3 regions of the Nonomuraea sp. NPDC049637 genome follow, and region 1 is predicted to be linked to each of the others. Evidence: riboswitches for the same ligand, from Rfam matches in the RefSeq annotation. Region 1 holds a riboswitch; each other region holds the start of a gene.

Evidence for each region. A riboswitch is a leader RNA that binds a small molecule or an ion and turns the genes downstream of it on or off. The one in region 1 is predicted to bind cyclic di-AMP.
Region 2: another riboswitch for cyclic di-AMP. It lies ahead of AB0J71_RS00875 (C40 family peptidase); the one in region 1 lies ahead of AB0J71_RS08635 (CHAP domain-containing protein).
Region 3: another riboswitch for cyclic di-AMP. It lies ahead of AB0J71_RS13440 (hypothetical protein); the one in region 1 lies ahead of AB0J71_RS08635 (CHAP domain-containing protein).

What each region holds. Positions count from the first base shown of each region.
Region 1 covers NZ_JBFAOM010000004.1:384,336-390,231, reverse strand. The annotation lists gene AB0J71_RS08645 (DUF4132 domain-containing protein) at 1-288, opposite strand, end outside; gene AB0J71_RS08640 (VOC family protein) at 374-727, opposite strand; gene AB0J71_RS08635 (CHAP domain-containing protein) at 968-1,630, opposite strand; cyclic di-AMP (ydaO/yuaA leader) riboswitch at 1,644-1,796, opposite strand; gene AB0J71_RS08630 (hypothetical protein) at 2,170-2,313, shown strand; gene AB0J71_RS08625 (helix-turn-helix domain-containing protein) at 2,338-2,928, opposite strand; gene AB0J71_RS08620 (MFS transporter) at 3,021-4,433, shown strand; gene AB0J71_RS08615 (GNAT family N-acetyltransferase) at 4,581-5,015, shown strand; gene AB0J71_RS08610 (acyl-CoA dehydrogenase family protein) at 5,152-5,896, opposite strand, start outside.
Region 2 covers NZ_JBFAOM010000001.1:186,640-192,535, forward strand. The annotation lists gene AB0J71_RS00860 (glycosyltransferase family 4 protein) at 1-272, opposite strand, end outside; gene AB0J71_RS00865 (M48 family metallopeptidase) at 269-1,996, opposite strand; gene AB0J71_RS00870 (hypothetical protein) at 2,008-2,838, opposite strand; gene AB0J71_RS00875 (C40 family peptidase) at 2,973-3,455, opposite strand; cyclic di-AMP (ydaO/yuaA leader) riboswitch at 3,586-3,749, opposite strand; gene AB0J71_RS00880 (NlpC/P60 family protein) at 4,083-5,009, opposite strand; gene AB0J71_RS00885 (NYN domain-containing protein) at 5,142-5,896, opposite strand, start outside.
Region 3 covers NZ_JBFAOM010000008.1:14,436-20,331, reverse strand. The annotation lists gene AB0J71_RS13455 (M50 family metallopeptidase) at 1-398, shown strand, start outside; gene AB0J71_RS13450 (amidohydrolase family protein) at 425-1,570, opposite strand; gene sigJ (RNA polymerase sigma factor SigJ) at 1,730-2,638, shown strand; gene AB0J71_RS13440 (hypothetical protein) at 2,655-3,620, opposite strand; cyclic di-AMP (ydaO/yuaA leader) riboswitch at 3,626-3,764, opposite strand; gene galT (galactose-1-phosphate uridylyltransferase) at 3,833-4,903, opposite strand; gene AB0J71_RS13430 (DeoR/GlpR family DNA-binding transcription regulator) at 4,900-5,679, opposite strand.

The DNA of each region.
Region 1 (5,896 bases):
GTGGCCCTGGCGGGCCCAGTAGCCGGCGCGTTCGGCCAGGTTCCAGGCGTCGTCGGGCGTCCAGTCGACGGCGCGCGCGGCCACGGTGCGGACCAGGCGCAGGACGCGCTCGTCGTAGTCGTGGCCGCCGTGCGGGCCGAGCCAGAGCTTGGTGTGGGCGTAGGTGCCGTAGAGGCGCCAGTCGGTGTCGGGACCGGGGTCGAGGCCCTGCTCGGTGAGGGCGTCGAAACGCCGGTAGGCCTCCCTGGTAGCCGGTTCCAGATGATCCCAATTGCCGGCGAACGTCATCCGATGATCGTAGTCGCACGACGTCCGAACGAACATCGTCGTTCTGGACGACTGCCAGCGGGCCGCCCGCAGACCCGGGTGTTGCTCAGTGCTTCCGTTCGCCCAGGACGCAGAACTCGTTGCCCTCCGGGTCGAGGAGGGTCACCCAGTGCTGCTCGTCCTGCACGCTGTCGACGCGCCGGGCGCCGAGGGAGAGCAACCGGGCGACCTCGGCCTCCTGGTCGTCGGGGCGGAAGTCGGGGTGGAGCCGGTTCTTCGACGTCTTGCCCTCGGGGACCGGCACGAAGAGCAGCCCCGGCATCCGGTCCGGCTCAGGCCGGATCTCGATGATCTCCTCGGTCTCGTCGACCACGACCCAGCCGAGAGCCCCGGCCCACCAGCGCCCGAGAGCGACCGGGTCGGCGGAGTCGACGATGATCTGTTCCCATTCCAGTGCCATGAGCTTGAGCATAGACAGGACCGCCGGCCCGGCCTCGTGGCGGCCCGGCCTCCTACCGCCATCCGGCCGCCTCGGCCATGGTCGACGCCGTACTGCGCTGCTTCGGAGCATGAACTGGGCCGGCACGAGCGCGCCGGTCTCACGGCGTTGCTCCGCGAGACGCGAAAGTGGCGCAGGGCCTCGCCCTGCGCCACTTCCGTTGCCCTCACCGTCGCACGGAGAGGAGTCCTCGGCCTGCCGTCAGGCCTTGTACTGCGGGTAGCCGTACCCGACGACCTGGGACTTGGGCCGGATGCGCTGCTCGACCTTGCCGTTGCCGGTGTTGCCCTCGATCGCGGTGATCGTGCCGTCGCCGTTGTCCTGCTTCACCAGGCCCACGTGGTCGATGCTCTCGACGGACTTGTCGTCCCAGGAGTAGAAGACGACGGCGCCCGGCTTGGCCTCGCTCCCCCAGCGCTTGTTGGCCTCGAACCACTTGGCGTAGGTGACGGTGTAGGCGTCCCAGCCGACGGTGGACCGAGCGCCGGCCTTCTCGCCCACCCAGGAGACGAACATCGCGCACCACGGGGCGTTGGCGTAGGACTGCAGGCTGCCGCCGTCGCGGGCCATGGTCTCCTTCGCCCGAGGCGAGGACATGTACCAGCTGTGGAACGGGGTGCCGCCGCCCGCGGCGTTCTCGGTCACTCCGATCTGCGACTCGGCGATCTTCAGCACCGACTGCGCGCTCACCTGCCCGGCGGTCTTCTGCTCGACGCTGTGCGAGGCGACGGTGTCGGAACGCGCGCCGGACGCCTGATCGGCGAAGACCGGGCCTGCGACGAGAGCCGCACCGGCAGCGACGCTCACGCCGAGCACGAGGCGGGCGGCGGGCGTAAGGGCACGGGTGAAGGCGTTGATGGTCATGAAGAGGTATTGCTCCTTGCTTCCATTCCGCCTACCGGGTTAGCTGACGGGTTCGGGCGTGGAAGTGCCCTACGGATGCCCTCGCGGGAGGTGCTCCGATTCACCCCACAGAATGTGGGTCCCCGGTTCCGCGTGTTTGTCCGAGCGGATTCGGCGGCCACGCCGTTCTACGTGTTCACGCAGATCAGACGCGGTCTCGGCAATGGTCGGGACGTACTGTGGCGCGGATGCTCACCGGGCCTACGTCGTAACTGACATTGAAGGTATGTGAATGGCATAGAGCAGTACAAGCCAACTTGGAAGAAGCGCTTCGAAAACGCCTGTCAGACCGGCGTTTTACCCACGAATTCTTTACCTTGGCACGCCGCCCGACCGCCCGGCACACCCACGACGGAGGAGGGCACCGAGCCCGCTCACCGCTTCTCACGATGGGTCAGAGCCAGCCTCGCCGCCGAACCTCTTCCCGCGACCGTCATGCGTAGCGTCGTACGCCCGGGGGACGACACCATCGTCGTGCTCCTGCCGGCTTCTTCGTCGAGTTGAGCGGTCGGCGCCGGGACACCGGCAATCAGTTCCGCCATCCCGTCCGCGGCACGACGGCGTTCATGACGGCGCTCATCGTGGGCGAGATCGGCGGCTTCGCTGTGCTGCTCGCCGGATTCGTACAGGCACAACTGCTCTGAACCCTGTCCACGAGGTCCGCCACCTCACCCCGGAACCGGCGCGGCCAGTACCGATTGGATGGACTTCGTGACTGTTTCGGCGGCATCGTTCCGGGCCAGGCGTCCTTGCCGTACCTCGTTCGCCGCGCCGTGCAGGATGTAGTGGGTGAGGCTCACCAGCCAGGCGGCGGGCAGGTCGGTACGGAAGACGCCTTGATCCTGGCCACGGTGGACGAGTTCGGCCATGCGCTGGGCGGGTTCGTCGTGCAGCTCCCGGACCCGCCCAGCGGGCAGGACTCCTTCGGCGGCGGCCAGCAGGGCCGCTGATTCGGCCACCAACTCCCAGCTGGACGCCAGCAGACGCCCCATGGCTTCGCGCGCGGCGCCCGTCAGGTCGACGGAGGCCAGGAGCTCGTCGCCGTCTCGCAGCGCCTCGACCAGTGCCGCCTCGATGAGGTCGGCCCGGGTCCGGAAATGTCCGTACAGGGTCATCCGCCCGACGCCGGCGGCACGGGCGATGTCGTCGGTGGTCGCATGCGGGTCCGAGCGCATCAGTTCGCGTGCCGCGGACACGATGCGGGCGATGCTGCGCTCGGCATCGACACGGCGCCTGGAGCGAGCAGGAGAGGCAGCCATGCCCCCCACCCTATCTCGTATACGCATATACGGCTTATAGTGTCCCAGCAGAACTCGTATATGGACATACGAGATAACAGCTGGAGGATTTGATGACCCAATCTGCAGTGCACCAGGCAGAGCTCCACGAGCCACTGCCGGCCCGGTGGCGCATCCTCGGCTTCCTCGGCGTGGCCCAGCTCATGCTGATCCTGGACGTCACCGTCGTCGCCATCGCGCTGCCGCACATGGAAACGGACCTCGCCCTCAGTCGCGAGGCGCTGACCTGGACAGTCAGCGCCTACACGCTCACCTTCGGCGGGCTCATGCTGCTCGGCGGCCGCATCACGGACCTGCTGGGCGCCAAGCGGATCGTGATCGCCGGCCTGTTGCTGTTCAGCGTCGCGTCGCTGGTCACAGGGTTGGCCGGGTCGGCGGGCACGCTGCTCGCGGGTCGGGTGGCACAGGGCGTCGGGGCCGCGCTGCTGTCGCCCGCGGCCCTGTCGCTGGTGGTCGCCCTGTTCGACGGAGAGGAGCGGAACAAGGCCCTGGGCGTCTGGTCCGCGCTCGGCGGCGGCGGCGCCGCGCTCGGCGTACTCCTCGGCGGCCTGCTCACCGCCGGGCCCGGATGGTCGTGGGTGTTCCACGTCAACGTGCCCATCGGCCTGGTGATCGCCGTGGTCCTCGCCGTACTGCTCCCGGCGCGTACGCCTTCGCCCGCCTCCCGGCCCCGGCTGAACGTCCTTGGTGCGATCTTGGTGACGTCCGCCAGCGGGTCGTTGATCTACGCACTCATCGCCGCCGGCGAGAAGGGATGGCTCAGCGCGCTCACCGGGTGGCTCGTGCTCGCGGCTGCCGTGGGCTACGTGCTGTTCGTGCTGTGGCAGAGGCGGGCGCGTTCGCCCCTGATGGACGTGCGACTGCTCGCCCGGCGACCCGTGGCGGTCGGGGCCTTCCTCATCCTGATGGCCACGGCACTGATGATCGCTGTGTTCTTCCTGGGAACCTTCTACTTCCAGCACGCTCTGGGCTACGGCGCGCTGCAGGCCGGGCTGCTGTTCCTGCCGGTCGCGGTGGCGACGATGCTCGGCGCCAACCTGACCGGACGCCTGCTCGGCCGGTGGGGCGGGCGCGCCCTGGCCGTCGCCGGTCTGACGGTCGCGGCGATCGGCATGGCCGTACCGGCCTTCTCGACGAACGTCGTCAGCGTCGTGGCAGGCGTGGCCGTCGCGGCGGCGGGCACCGGCGCGATGTTCGTCATCGCCTCGGCGACCGCCCTCGGTCAGGTGGCGCCCCACGAGGCCGGGATCGCCTCCGGCATCGTGAGCACCTTCCACGAGTTCGGCGCGTCCATCGGAGCCGCCGTCATCTCCAGCGTCGCAGCCGCGAGCCTGGCCGGGACCACGTTGAACGGCTTCACCAGCGGATTCACCGTGGCCGCGATCGCATCGGCCGTCGGCGCGGCCGTCGCGGCGCTGGTAACGCCCGGCCGCCCGTCACCTGCGGCGCAAGCCGGCTCTCAGTGAGCGGGGACCGCCTGGTTGCCGGCGCCACGGCGGCTCGTCGACCCGCCTGCGCCGCCGGCAACTCCTCCACCACGACCAAGCTCGCCCAGCAGCCGGCGAGCGGACCTGAAACACACCACCCCGCTCCTGAACCCGGAAGGGATCACTGTGACAACGATCCGTCGTGCCACACCCGAGGACGCCGCCATCGTGCACGACCTCATGCGCGGCCTGGCCGAACACCAAGGCCAGTCCTCGGCCGTCACCGTAGGCGTCGAGGACCTGGAGCGGCTGCTCGCCCGCCCGGAGATCACCTACCTGATCGCCGAGCGGAGCGGCCGGGCCGTCGGCTACGTCTCCTGGCTGGAGCGCATCAGCTTCTGGTCCGGCCAGGACTACCTCGCCCTGGACGACCTGTACGTGACCGGCTCCGAGCGCGGCGACGGCGTAGGCGAACAGCTGATGCAGGCTGTGGCCGAAGCCGCCGACGGCAAGGTGATCCGCTGGGAGGTGGGCGAGGCCAACGTCGCCGCCCAACGCTTCTACGCCCGCATCGGCGCGACCCTCACCACCAAGAAGATCTGTCGCTGGCAACCGAAGTGACCCCTGCTCCGGCACGTGGGGAGAACAGGTTCCAGGCGTTCTCCCCGGTCCGGCCGCCGTTCGCCGATCCTCACCGGTTGTCCGCACTTCCGGGCCACCGGTGGCCGGCTCCGTCGTCCCGGGTGAACAGACGTCCTCAGCGGACCGGCAGGCCGGTGACGGCGCGGCCGATGATGAGGCGCTGGATCTCCGACGTGCCCTCGAAGATGGTGTAGATCTTGGCGTCGCGGTGGAAACGTTCCACCGGGTGTTCCCTGGTGTAGCCGGCGCCGCCGAGGATCTGGATGGCCTGTTCGGTCACCCACACCGCCGTCTCGCCCGCCACCAGCTTCGACATCGACCCCTCGGCCTGCTCGAACGGCCTGCCGTTGCGGGCCATCCAGGCGGCGCGCCAGGTCAGCAGGCGGGCCACGTCGACGCGGGTCGCCATGTCGGCGAGCAGGAACGCGATCGCCTGGTTGTCGCCGATCCTGCGGCCGAACTGCTCGCGTTCGCGGGCGTAGTCCCGGGCGTACTCGAAGCCCGCGCGGGCGATGCCGACGGCCATCGCGGCGACCGACGGGCGGGTGGTCTCGAACGTGCGCATCGCGGCCTGCTCGCCGGCGCGTTCGCCGTTGCGGACCCTGGCCAGGCGGGCGTCCAGCTTCTCCTTGCCGCCCAGCAGGCACGAGCCCGGCACGCGCACGTCCTCGAGGATCACCTCGGCGGTGTGCGAGGCGCGGATGCCGTGCTTGCGGAACTTCTGCCCCATCGACAGGCCCGGCGTGCCGGGCGGGACGACGAAGCTGGCCTGCCCGCGGGTGCCCAGGGACGGGTCCACCGAGGCGACGACCACGTGCACGTCGGCGATGCCGCCGTTCGTGGCCCAGGTCTTGACGCCG
Region 2 (5,896 bases), on a different contig from region 1:
AGCGGCGCGGCCGCGCCGAAGACGACGGTCTCGGCGCGGTGCTCGGCCACCAGCCCGGCCGCCCTGCGCGCGACGGCCGGAGTGGGCAGCATCAGCCGCGTCGGGTGCCGGACGACCCGGTACGGCTGACGCCGGTCGAACTCCTCGCATCCCGGCCAGGCGGGGGCGTAGACGGCCACGCCCGGCGTGCGGAGCGCGAGTCCGTGCACGAACGACTGGATGCCGCCCGGCCTGGGCGGGAAGTCGTTCGTCACGAAGACCACGTCGGTCACGGTTCGGGGACGCCGTTCAGTCTCGCCCACGAGCGGGCCAGGGCGATGCGCTCGGGGCTGGAGGGATGGGAGGCATAGAGCACATATTCCACCGCATCCGGCGACAAGTCGGAAATGTTGGTTATGGCGAGGCGTTTCTGCATCGCGACGAACGTGGCCGGATCCCTGGTGAGGTCGAGGGCGTGCACGTCGGCCCGCGCCTCCACGTGCCGCGTGATCAGGTTCTGGGCCGGGTCGGAGACCAGCGAGGCCAGCGTCATCAGCCCCATGAGCACGCCGATGGCGCGCGGGTCGGCCACCGAGGCGATCCCCGTACGCCGCCGCAGCGGCCCGACCAGCAGGAACAGGCCGATCGCGCCGAAGGCGGCCAGCAGGCCGCCGAGCAGCGTGCCGTCGAGCACGTCGGCGTGCTTGGCGTGGCCCAGCTCGTGCGCGACCACCAGCTCGACCTCCGACTCCGGCGCCTTGAGCAGCGTGTCGTACACGACGATCCGGCGGGTGGCCCCGAAGCCCGACACGTACGCGTTGAGCGCCGTGGTGCGCCGCGAGGCGTCGGCGACCAGCACGTCCTCGACCGGGACGCCGTCCCGCTCGGCCATGGCCAGCAGCTCCGACCGCAACGAGCCCTGCGGCATGGAGGTGAAGTCGTTGAACAGCGGCTCGAACACCACCGGATAGACGTACGACACGCCCAGGGTGAGCGCGAAGGCGCCCACGGCGGCCGGGATCCACCAGCGGCGCACCCTGCGCGCCAGCGCCACGAGGGCCAGCAGCATGACGGCCGTCAGCAGCACGCTGACGCCGGTGTTCTTGAGCCGGTCGGCGGTCCAGCCCGCCCAGTCCTGGGTGGACAGGCCGTAGTCGCGCAGGATCGTCTCGAACCACATGCCGAGCGGCCACCTCAGCACCTCGGTGATCGCGGTGAGCACCACCACACCGAGGAGCACCCGCACCCACCACGGGCCCCTGAGCACGCCGAGCACCTTGGCCGCGAACGGTGTCAGGACCAGCAGCCCGGCGAACAGGACCGTGAGGCCGAGCGAGATGTAGCCGGGCAGGGTCGTGGCCGCGTCGAACGCCTGCGCCCTGGCGATCTGGGCGCCGCTGAAGTCGCGGGCGGGGTCGGGGGCGACGGCGGGCGCGCCCGCCGCCAGGACCCGCCAGGGGGTGGTGAACGCGGCCACCGCCAGGATCACGCCGCCGACCAGGACCAGGGCGGCGCCGGCCGCGCGCCTGGAGCGGGATTCCGCGCGTTGGCGTTCGCGGGCGATCAGGTGCTCCGCCGTTCCCGTCAGCTTGCCGGTTCCCGGACGGGGGTCGGCGTCCTCGGTGAGGGGGACGGCGGGGTCGCCCGCGCCCTCGCCGGCCTGCGCGGGGGCCGAGGCGTCGGCGGCGGGGGCGCCGGCGCGGGTCGCGTGGGGGCGGTCGTCGGGGGTGGGGGGCTGGGGGTGACGGGGGTCCTCGGTGTCGGGGTCGGCGTCCGCGTCAGGGCGGGCGTCCGGGCGGGCGTCCGGATCGTCCGGGTCGTCGGGGTGTCCCGGGGATTCGGGGGGCTCGTTGGTGCCGGACGGCTCCTGCGGCGCACCGTCGCCGGGCCGGTCTCCGCCGTCGTCCCTGATGGCCACACCTCCGCCGTGCGCCGCCGTGCCGGGCTCGTCGGCCACTCCGGCGACCGCTCCGGCGGGCTCGTCCCCTTCCCGGGGCGGGTCGTTCCGCTCGCTCATCTGCCTCCCCTTCACGCGAGCTGCTCTCGTACGTACTCGCGCCACCGTGCCGCCAGCGTCTCGGCGGTGAGCCCCACGGAGGCGAGCGCCTGATCGACGCCGGCCACGCGGGCATCACGGTAGAGCCGTACCAGGGTCCCGTCACCGAACCGGTCTGCGAGGAAGCGACACGCCATCCAGGCCTCCTGGTACGCCCGCGCGAGCCGTCCGGGGTCGGCCGCCGTGGGGGCGAAAGCCGCAGGTCCGGGCAACTCGCTCGGCAGCCGGCCGGCCCGTACGTCGGCGGCCAGTTCGGCGGCGGCCGTCCCGACGGGTAGCCCGGCGTCGCGGTAGGCCACGTAGTCGGCGAACCCCTCGTAGAGCCAGACGGGCAGCCGGTCGGTGCCCGCGGCGACGTGGGTGAGCTCATGGGTGAGGACGACGTCGCGTCCCGTGGGGGTGAGCCGGGCGAAGGAGCCGGGCACGACGATCACCCTGGCGCCGTCGGCCACCGCGGCCAGCCCGTCCAGCGGGCCCGTGCCCGCCAGCCCGGCCGCCTCCGCGTCGGAGTCCGGCACGACGACCAGCGCGCGTACCGGCCGGCCGAGCACCGCGGACACCCGCGCTCCGGCGAGGTCCGCGCGGCGGGCCAGATCGGCGAGCACGCCGGGGTCGGCGCGATGCCCCACGACCACGGACCGTGCGCCGCGGGCCACCTGACCGCCGTCGCTCCACAGACCGCGCGCCCCGGCGGGCAGGACGGCGGCGGGCGGCGCGTCGGCGACCACGAGAACCGCCGCCAGCAGCAGGACCGAGAGGAGCAGGCGCGGACCGCGGAGGGACGGACGCACCTGCGAGGACACGGCCCGATGCTAGTAGGCCCACGCCCCTCCCGGCCCCTTCACGAGACCGGCCCCTTACGAGACCAGCCCTTCACGGGCCCGGGCATGCGACAGGCCCCGGCCCGGACCGGGGAGGGTCCGGGCGGGGCCCGTTGTCACGCGCCGGGACGCACCGCGCCGACGAACGACGACTTCCGCCATCCGCCCAGTTTGTCGATGCGCACCCGTTCGCCGGTCCGCGGCGAATGGACCATCTTGCCGTGGCCGACGTACATGCCGACGTGGCCCAGCCCGTTGAAGAACATCAGGTCACCCGGCTTGAGATTGCGCCAGGAGACCTTCCGCTTGATGCGGGCGAACTGGCTGTTCGTCACGCGCGGGAGTCGTACTCCGGCCTTCTTCCAGGCGTACTGGACGAGTCCGGAGCAGTCGAACGCACCAGGGCCCGTGGCCCCGTACCGGTACGGGTCGCCGACCTGATGCTTGGCGACGGCGACGGCCCTGCGGGCCCTCGACGCCTGCCGCGCGGCCTTCGCCGACTTCGCGGACCTGACGGTCTTCGCCGACTTGGCCGACTTCGCAGTGGCCGCCTTGGCGGTGCTGGACACCGCGGTGAGCCTGACGGCCGATTCGCTCACCGTCTGCGCCCCGGCCGGTACGGCATGGAGAACCGCACCTCCGGCCGTCACGGTCATCGTGAGTGCGACGCCCCTCAGGGCGAGACGGGACAGACGGGGGTTATGCAGGGAGGTAGACAGGATTTCTCCTTGTGTCTTCCACGAACGCCTACCGGGTTAGCTGACGGATTCGGGCCTGGAAGTCGCCCTACGGCGCGATGGCGCGCCGATTCACCCCTGATCCCGGGGGATTACGGGATCTTTGGGTCCCCGGCTCCGTGCCTCCTGGCTGCACGGACTCGGCAGGTCGCCACCCGATGTTGTGCCTGAACGGGGATATCGGCGGCGACCGCTGGATTTCTCTCTGGTCCACATCGGGGGTTCCGATGTCGATCCGCGGTGCGCATGGCTTGCTGACCGCGACGCCAGAAACTACGCCGAGGGGTCAAGATTTGGCAAAGGGAGACACGGCCTGTAAAGATCAGATAAGGGTGGGAGTCAAGGGTGAAACCGCTGCTGGAACCGAGGGTTCCGTTACAGGTTTGTGACCCTTCTCACACTTCCCGGCACACCTGATTGTCAGGGCGCTTTCGCCCCCTTTGTCCCATTCGCCCCAGGGATCACGCACACCGGTCGGGCGGGGCCGAGTCAGGGGCGGATGGCTCCGACGAGAGGGCGGCCGTAGTCGGCGAGGCGGACGACCTTGACGACGTCACCCGTCTGCGGCGCGTGGACGATCTTGCCGCCGCCCGCGTAGATGCTGACGTGCCCGAGCCCCTCGCTGAAGATCAGGTCCCCCGGCTGGAGGTCCTTGAGGTCCACCTTGCGGCTGGCGCCCCAGGCCCACTGCTGCCAGGTCGTACGCGGCAGCGAGACGCCGGCGGCGCGCCAGGCGGCCTGGGTCAGCCCTGAGCAGTCGTAGCCGCGCGGGCCCGTGCCGCCGAAGATGTACGGCTTGCCGACCTGGGCGAAGGCGAAGTTGAGTACGGCGGCCGCGCTGCCCGAGGCGGGACCGGTGTACTTGATGCCGGTGCTGTTGGGGTTGCCCGGGTTGTAGGCCCCCAGCTTGTCCAGGAGCTTCTTCTGCTGGCCGACCAGCTTCAGCACCTCGGCCCGCTCCTTCTGGACGGCGTCCCGCTCCTTGTCGGCGTCGGCCAGCGCGGTCTCGGCGTTGTCGCGCTCGGCCTTGAGACCCTTGTTCTCCCGGTCGAACGCGGCCAGCTTCTCCAGCCGCTCGCGCGAGAGCTGCCCGGCCATGGCCAGCCCGGCCAGCAGGTTCTCGGGGTCGTTGACGCCGACCATGCCGGGCAGGGAGGTGACGTCCCCGCCCAGCTTGTACGAGTCCACCGCCACCTTGATGATCTCGGCGCGGAGGTCGGCGACCGTCTGCAGCTTCTGCTTGTAGCGGTCGTTCAGCCTGGTGTAGGCGTCCTTGGCCTTCTTGTAGTTCTCGGTCGCCGTGTTGTACCGGTCGACGACCTTGTCGGCCTTGTCGTTGAGCTTGTCCAGCTTGGCCTTGGCCTGTTTGAGAGTGGGCTTGGGATCAGCGAGCGCCGCACCCATCGGGACCGTCATCAGTCCGATCGCGAGACCCGCGGCCACCGCCACCCGGCCAAACCTCACAGCGTCGCCTCCCAGGGATTACACCTGGGGCGAAATAGTACAGAAGTGGCGGGTGGCGTCTCGCCAATAGTGCTAATTCGTAACTTATGCGCGGCCCAACCGGCGCAGCAGCAGACCGGACGGAACCGGTCTGGCACCCATCCGGCGTACGGACTCGGCCACCTCGCGGTCGGAGGAGACGACGGCGATGGCCCGGCCGGGCGGCTCGGCCCGGACGAGCTGGCGGATGAGGTCGTCGGCGATCTCCCCCGGCGCGCTGAAGAGCACCCGCACCCCGCGTGGCGCCACCACCTGCACCGGCGCGTTGAGCTCGGCGCCGTCGAAGACCACCGTCACCTCGACGCGGGTCTGGGCGACCAGCCCGCCGAGGCCGGTCATCAGCCGGTTGCGCTGGTCGGCGAGGGTGAGCGTGCCGTAGCCGGTCTTCGTGACGTTGTAGCCGTCGATGATCAGGTGCACCTGCGGCAGCGCCAGGAGCTGGTCGAGGAGCTGCGGGTCGTCGTCGGCCAGGGCCCGCGCGGGCACGCCGCGCACCCCCGGACGCTCGCCGGTGCTGGCCGCGACCGAGTCGGCGGGCCTGCTGATCGTGGTGGGCAGCGCCAGCTCCCTGCGCAGCCCGGCCGAGGCGTCCTGGAGGGCGTCGAGCAGCACCCTGATGCGGGCGTCCTCGATGCTGCGGCCCTCGCGGGCGGCCCGGCGGGAGGCTTCGAGCTGCCTCTCCACGTCGGCCAGGCGCTCGCGCAGGCGGCGCAGCTCGGCCTCGCCCGCGTTGCCGGCGGTGGAGGCGGCGTGCCGGGCGTCGTCGGCGGCCTGTTCCATCTCCTCGGCCCTGCGGGTGG
Region 3 (5,896 bases), on a different contig from region 1:
TGGTCGGCGTCTGGAACGCCGCCTTCTCCGGCGACAAGCGCGACCCCGAGGGCCCGGTCGGCGTGGTGGGCGCGGGCCGGCTCGGCGGCGAGATCCTGGCCTCCGACATGTCCAACAAGAGCAAGCTGTTCACCTTCGTCAGCCTGCTGGCCGGGTTCAACCTGGCGATCGGCCTGTTCAACCTGATCCCGCTGCTGCCCCTCGACGGCGGCCACATCGCGGGCGGCCTGTGGGAGGGCGTCAAGCGCGGCTACGCCAAGATCATGCGCCGCCCCGAGCCCCGCTACGTCGACATCGCCAAGGTGCTGCCGCTCACGTACGCGATGGCGTTCGTGCTGATCATCATGGCCGGTCTGCTGGTCTACGCCGACCTGGTCAACCCCCTCACGCTCGGCTGAGCCGGCCGCCCGCCACGGGCAGGGGGCTACCGGGCCTGACGCACCCCGCGACGCCAGACCTCGGCGATGTCGCCCACGGCGGTGACGTCCCGGGTGGCGTCGCCCTCGACCAGCACCAGGTCCGCGCGCAGGCCGGGGGCGATCCGGCCGCGGTCGGCCAGTCCGAAGTGCCGGGCCGGCACGCTGGTCGCGGCGGCCAGCGCCTCCTCCCCGCCGAGCCCGGCCTCGGTGAGCAACCGCAGCTCGCGGTGCAGACCGGCGCCGTGGGCGGGCACGAACGGGGTGGCGTCGGTCCCGGCGAGCAGCGGCACACCCGCGTGACGCAGGGCCCGCAGCGCGCCGACGGCGTTGGCGGAGCTGCCGGGGCGGGCGCAGTCGGCGGTCTCGACGTGCTGAGCAGTGATCGCCTCGAAGTAGGCCAGCGTCGTCACCACGAAGACGCCCTGGTCGCGCACGCGCCCGGCCAGGCGCGGCGAGGCCGGGTCGTCCGGCGCCAGGTCGGTCCACACGTGAGCCAGGCCGTCGACGCCGGCGTCCAGCGCGATCCCCACCTCGGCGGCGGTGATCGCGTGGGCGATGACCAGCAGGCCCGCCTCGTGCGCCGCCGCTGCCAGGGCGGCGGCGACCTCCGCCGTCATGACGGGCAGGTCGGCCCCGTGCACGGCGCCGTCGTCGATGACGATTTTGAGGTAGTCGGCCCCCTCGGCCAGCCTGGCCCGGACGAACGCCGGCGCCTGCGCCGGGTCGGAGACGAAGTCGATCGCCGTGCCGTCGAGCCCGTCCAGGACGGTGCCCGCCAGGGCCGCCAGCAGCTGGGTCGGGTGCCCGCCGGGCGCGGTGGCCAGCGTGCCGGCGCTGCGCAGGTCGGCCACGTCGTCGTTCTCGGCGGCCAGCCGCCGCTGCCCGGCGAGCATCTGCGGGAGGCAGAACATGTCGAGCTCGGTGGTGACCCCGTACCGCAGGGCCTGGGCCAGGCTGCCGTCGAACACGTGGGTGTGCGCGTCGATCAGGCCGGGCAGCAGCGTCCTGCCCGTGCCGTCCACCTCGGCATCGGCCGGGTGGTCCGCGCCGGAGCCGACGGCGGCGATCAGATCGTTCTCGATCACCACGTCGGCCGTCGCGATGGTGTGCTCGCCGTCGAACACCCTGACGTCGCGGATCAATGTACGCATCGAAGCTCTCCCTCGTGAGTCGTGAACCCTCGGACGCCACCACAGAGGGGCAACCGGCCGGGAACTGTGACATGAGTGGCATAGATCACGCTTGATGGCTTCATGTCACAATCTCCGCCCGTCGGGACTCTTCGGTTGCGACAGATGAGGAGGCCCGCCATGACACCGACCCCGCGGCAGCCCGCCGACGCCGCCACCGAGCAGTTCCTCGGCTACCGGGAACTGCTGTTCTCCGTGGTCTACAACATGCTCGGCAGCGTCGCCGACACCGAGGACGTGCTGCAGGAGGCGTGGCTGGCCTGGTCCGCCCGGCACCGCAGGCCGGACGCCGGACCGGTGGAGAACGTCCGGGCCTACCTGGTGCGGATCGCGGTGAACCAGGCGCTCGCCCGGCGGGCGGACCTGAGCCGCCGGCAGGAGACCTACGTCGGCCCGTGGCTGCCGGAACCGCTGGTCACGGCCCCGGACAACGCCGGGGGCGCCGCCGGGAGCGGGGAGTCGTTGTCGATGGCGGTGCTGGTCGTGCTGGAGACGCTGTCACCGCTGGAACGAGCCGTCTTCGTGCTGCACGAGGTGTTCGGGTTCAGCCATCCGGAGACGGCCGACATCCTCGGGCGCACGCCGGCGGCCGTCCGGCAGCTCGCGGCCCGCGCCCGTCGCCACGTTCATGCCCGCCGTCCGCGTCACCGGACCGAGCCCGGCGTGCACGCCGAGGTGACCGAGCGGTTCGCCGCGGCGGCCCTCGGCGGTGACCTGCGGGCTTTGCTGGAGGTGCTGGCGCCGGAGGTGACCCTGTGGACCGACGGCGGCGGCAAGGGGCCCGCCACCAGCCTGCACCCGGTCCACGGCCGGGACGAGGTGGCCGCGATCTTCATGTCCGTGGCCGCGACGCTGACCCCCGGCGCGGTGGACCTGCGCTACCGGCGGGTGGCCGGGGATCCGTGCGCGCTGGTCTTCTCCGGTGACGGCCCGCTGGCCGTGGTCGTCGTCGATCTCACGCCCGAGGGCGACCGGATCGCCGCCGTCTACTCCGTCACCAACCCCGACAAGCTGACCGGCATCCGCTGAGCCGCCGGCCCCGCGGCTAGTTCATCGAGATGTGCACGTGGTCGTAGTGGTTCTCGGTGATGCTGCCGCGGTCGGACATCGAGCGCCAGCCCGAGCCCTGGTTGATGCGCTGCTTCCAGATCACGTACTTGACGCCCAGCTTGGCCTTGTTCTTCAGGGCCCAGTCGGCCAGCCGGTCGCCGAGCGCGTTGTTGACGGCGCTCGGCATGGTGCCGCCAGTGCTCATCATGAAGTCGCAGGCCCGGCCGAGCGGGTGCTCGCCGCTGGAGCCGGCCCGGAAGCAGCCCACCTCGTACGGCAGCGAGAAGTTCTTCTGCACCTGCGCGCGCATCAGCCGGGTGCGCGGCGTGATGTTGTCCGAGCCGGCCGGCAGCTCGGGCGCCCAGCTCCCGTCGGACTTCTTGCCCGGCCCGAACGGCACGAGGTCCTGGAGCTTCTTCTTGATGTCGTCGATGACGTCCTGGGCGTCGTCGCGCTGCTCGGCCACCTCCGCCGTGCCCGCCTTCAGCTGCGTCGCGAGCGCGGCGGCGGCCGTGGCGGCCTTCTTCTGGTCGTCGCGGGCCTTGGCCACGCTGTCCACGACCGCCTGCTGCTCGGCGGTGAGCTGTTCGAGCACGGCCGCGCCGCCGCCGTCCGGGGTCAGCATGAAGCCCGGCAGGGAGGCGTCGCGGCTCTGGTAGCGCAGCCGGGCGATCTCGGCGACCCGCTGCTCGGCCGTGGCGACCGCCTGCTCGGCGGCGGTGAGCCGCTGCTGGGCCGCGGTGGCGGCCTGCTGGGCCTTGGCCAGCTCGACCCGCTTGAGGTTGTACGTCTCGATCAGCTTGTCGACCTTGCGGTTGAGCTGCTTGAGCTGGGCCCGCAGCTGCGCCTCCGACGGCTTGGGCGCGGCTGACGCCGAGACTGAGGCGGCGGCCGGCTGGACGAGCAGGGCGGTGGCGGTGATGAGACCGACGGCAAGACTCGCGGGGGACGAAGCCGCCACGTGGTTGTTCCTCTCCCTCTGCCGGCCGGGTTAGCTGACGGGTTCGGGCACGGGAGCATTCCCTACCACTTGCGCGGATTCACCCCGGATGCGATGGGTCCCCGGCTCCCGGGCAACACGCCCGGGATTAGGCGTACAACGACCGTTATGGCCGGTGTCTAACGGGATATTAGTGGTAGATCACGAGTCATGCGACTTTAATGAGAAACCAATTAGTGATCAATTCGTGATCGCAACATGCGTGCCGCCTCCTCCGGCAGCACGTCGTTGACGAAGGCACCCATGGCCGACTCCGAGCCCGCCAGGTACTTCAGCTTCCCGGGCGCCCGCCTGATGCTGAACAGCTCCAGGTGCAGGTAGGCCAGCTCGCGGCCGTACCGCACCGGCGCCTGGTGCCAGGCGGAGATGTACGGCATCGACACCCCGAACAGCGCGTCGAGCGCCCGCAGCACCGAGGTGTACAGCGGCGCGAACGCGGCCCGCTCCTCCTCCGACAGCGCCGCCAGGTCGGGCACCTGCCGGTGCGGATACACGTGCACCTCGAACGGCCAGCGCGCGGCGGCCGGGACGAACGCCGTCCAGAGCTCGTTGGCGGCCACCACCCGCGTGCCGGCGGCCCGCTCGGCGGCCAGCACGTCGGCGAACAGGTTGCCGCCCGTGTGCCGCGAGGCGGCCCCGAGCTGGAGCTTGGTGCGCGGGGTCACGTAGGGGTAGGCGTAGATCTGCCCGTGCGGGTGGGGGAGCGTGATGCCGATCTCCTCACCCCTGTTCTCGAAGCAGAACACCTGCTCGACGCCCTCGATGCCGGACAGCTCGGCCGTGCGGTCGGCCCACGCCTCCATCACCAGCCTGACCTGGGCGTTGGAGAGCCTGGAGAAGGAGGAGGAGTGGTCGGAGGTGAAGCAGACCACCTCACACCGCCCGACACCCGGCCGCACCTCACTCAGGCCGCCGACATCCCCGTAAGTCCCAAAATTTCCGGAGAAAGAGGGAAAGCGGTTCTCGAACACCACCACGTCATAGTCGTGGGCCGGGATCTCCGACGCCCGCGTGTCGGACGACGGGCACAACGGGCACTCGTCGGCCGGCGGCAGGAACGTGCGCGTCTGCCGATGGCCGGCGATCGCGATCCACTCCTCGGTCAGCGGGTCGTAGCGCAGCTCGGAGGCCACCGGCCGCGGGTCGAGCGGCCGCCGGTCGATCGCGCTCCGGTCGGCGTCGTCGCGCCGGTCGAAGTAGATCAGCTCTCGGCCGTCTGCCAGGTGGGTGATGGTGCGCTTCAAGGCGTGCCCTCCGCGATGATCAGTTCTCCGGCCCGTTCGGCCAGTTCGGTGCGTGCTTCCTCGGGCAGCCCCGCGTCGCTGATGACCACGTCGGCCTCGGTCAGCTCGGCGATCGTGCTGATGCCGACCGTGTTCCACTTGGTGTGGTCGGCGGGGACCACCAGCCGGTGCGCCGCGGCCACCAGCTCCCTGTCGGTCTCGGACTCCAGCAGGTTGGGCGTGGTGAACCCGGCGCGCAGGCTCATGCCGTGCACCCCGAGGAAGAGCGTGTCCACGTGCAGGCGGCGGATGGCCGCCACCGCCACGGGGCCGACGAGCGCGTCGGAGGGGGTGCGCACGCCGCCGGTCAGCACGACCGTGCGGTCGGCGCGCGGGTTGCGGTGGAAGACCTCGGCGACGGGGATCGAATTGGTGATCACGGTCAGCTCGGGCACCGCGACCAGATGGTGGGCCAGCGCCCATATGGTGGTGCCGGCGGAGAGCGCCACGGCGGTGCCCGGCCGGACGAGAGTGGCCGCGTGCCGCGCGATGGCCTCCTTCTCCTGCTGCTGGCGGGCGGACTTGGCGGTGAAGCCCGGCTCCTCGGTCGAGCCAGGGCCGAGGGCCGTCGCGCCACCATGAACCTTCTCCAGCAGCCCGCGCTCGGCCAGCACCTCAAGGTCGCGGCGTATCGTCATGTCGGAGACGCCGAGCTCGCGCACGAGGTCGGCCACCCGGACGCCGCCGCTGCTGCGTACGCGTTCCAGGATCGTCTGCTGACGCTGCTGTGCGAGCACGCCCACCCCTTCCAACAGATTCCACCAAATTATGACACGAGTTTGTTGAGGAATGTTAGGTCACGGCGTATCGCTTGTGCGAGCCGCGGGCAGGGGAGACCTTGAGGGTCACGATCCCGACCGCTGGAGGTGAGCCCATGGCGAAACGTGCACGCAAGGGCAGGGCGCGCAAGAAGAAGAAGGCGAACCACAGGAAGCGCCCGAACGCGAACTGAAC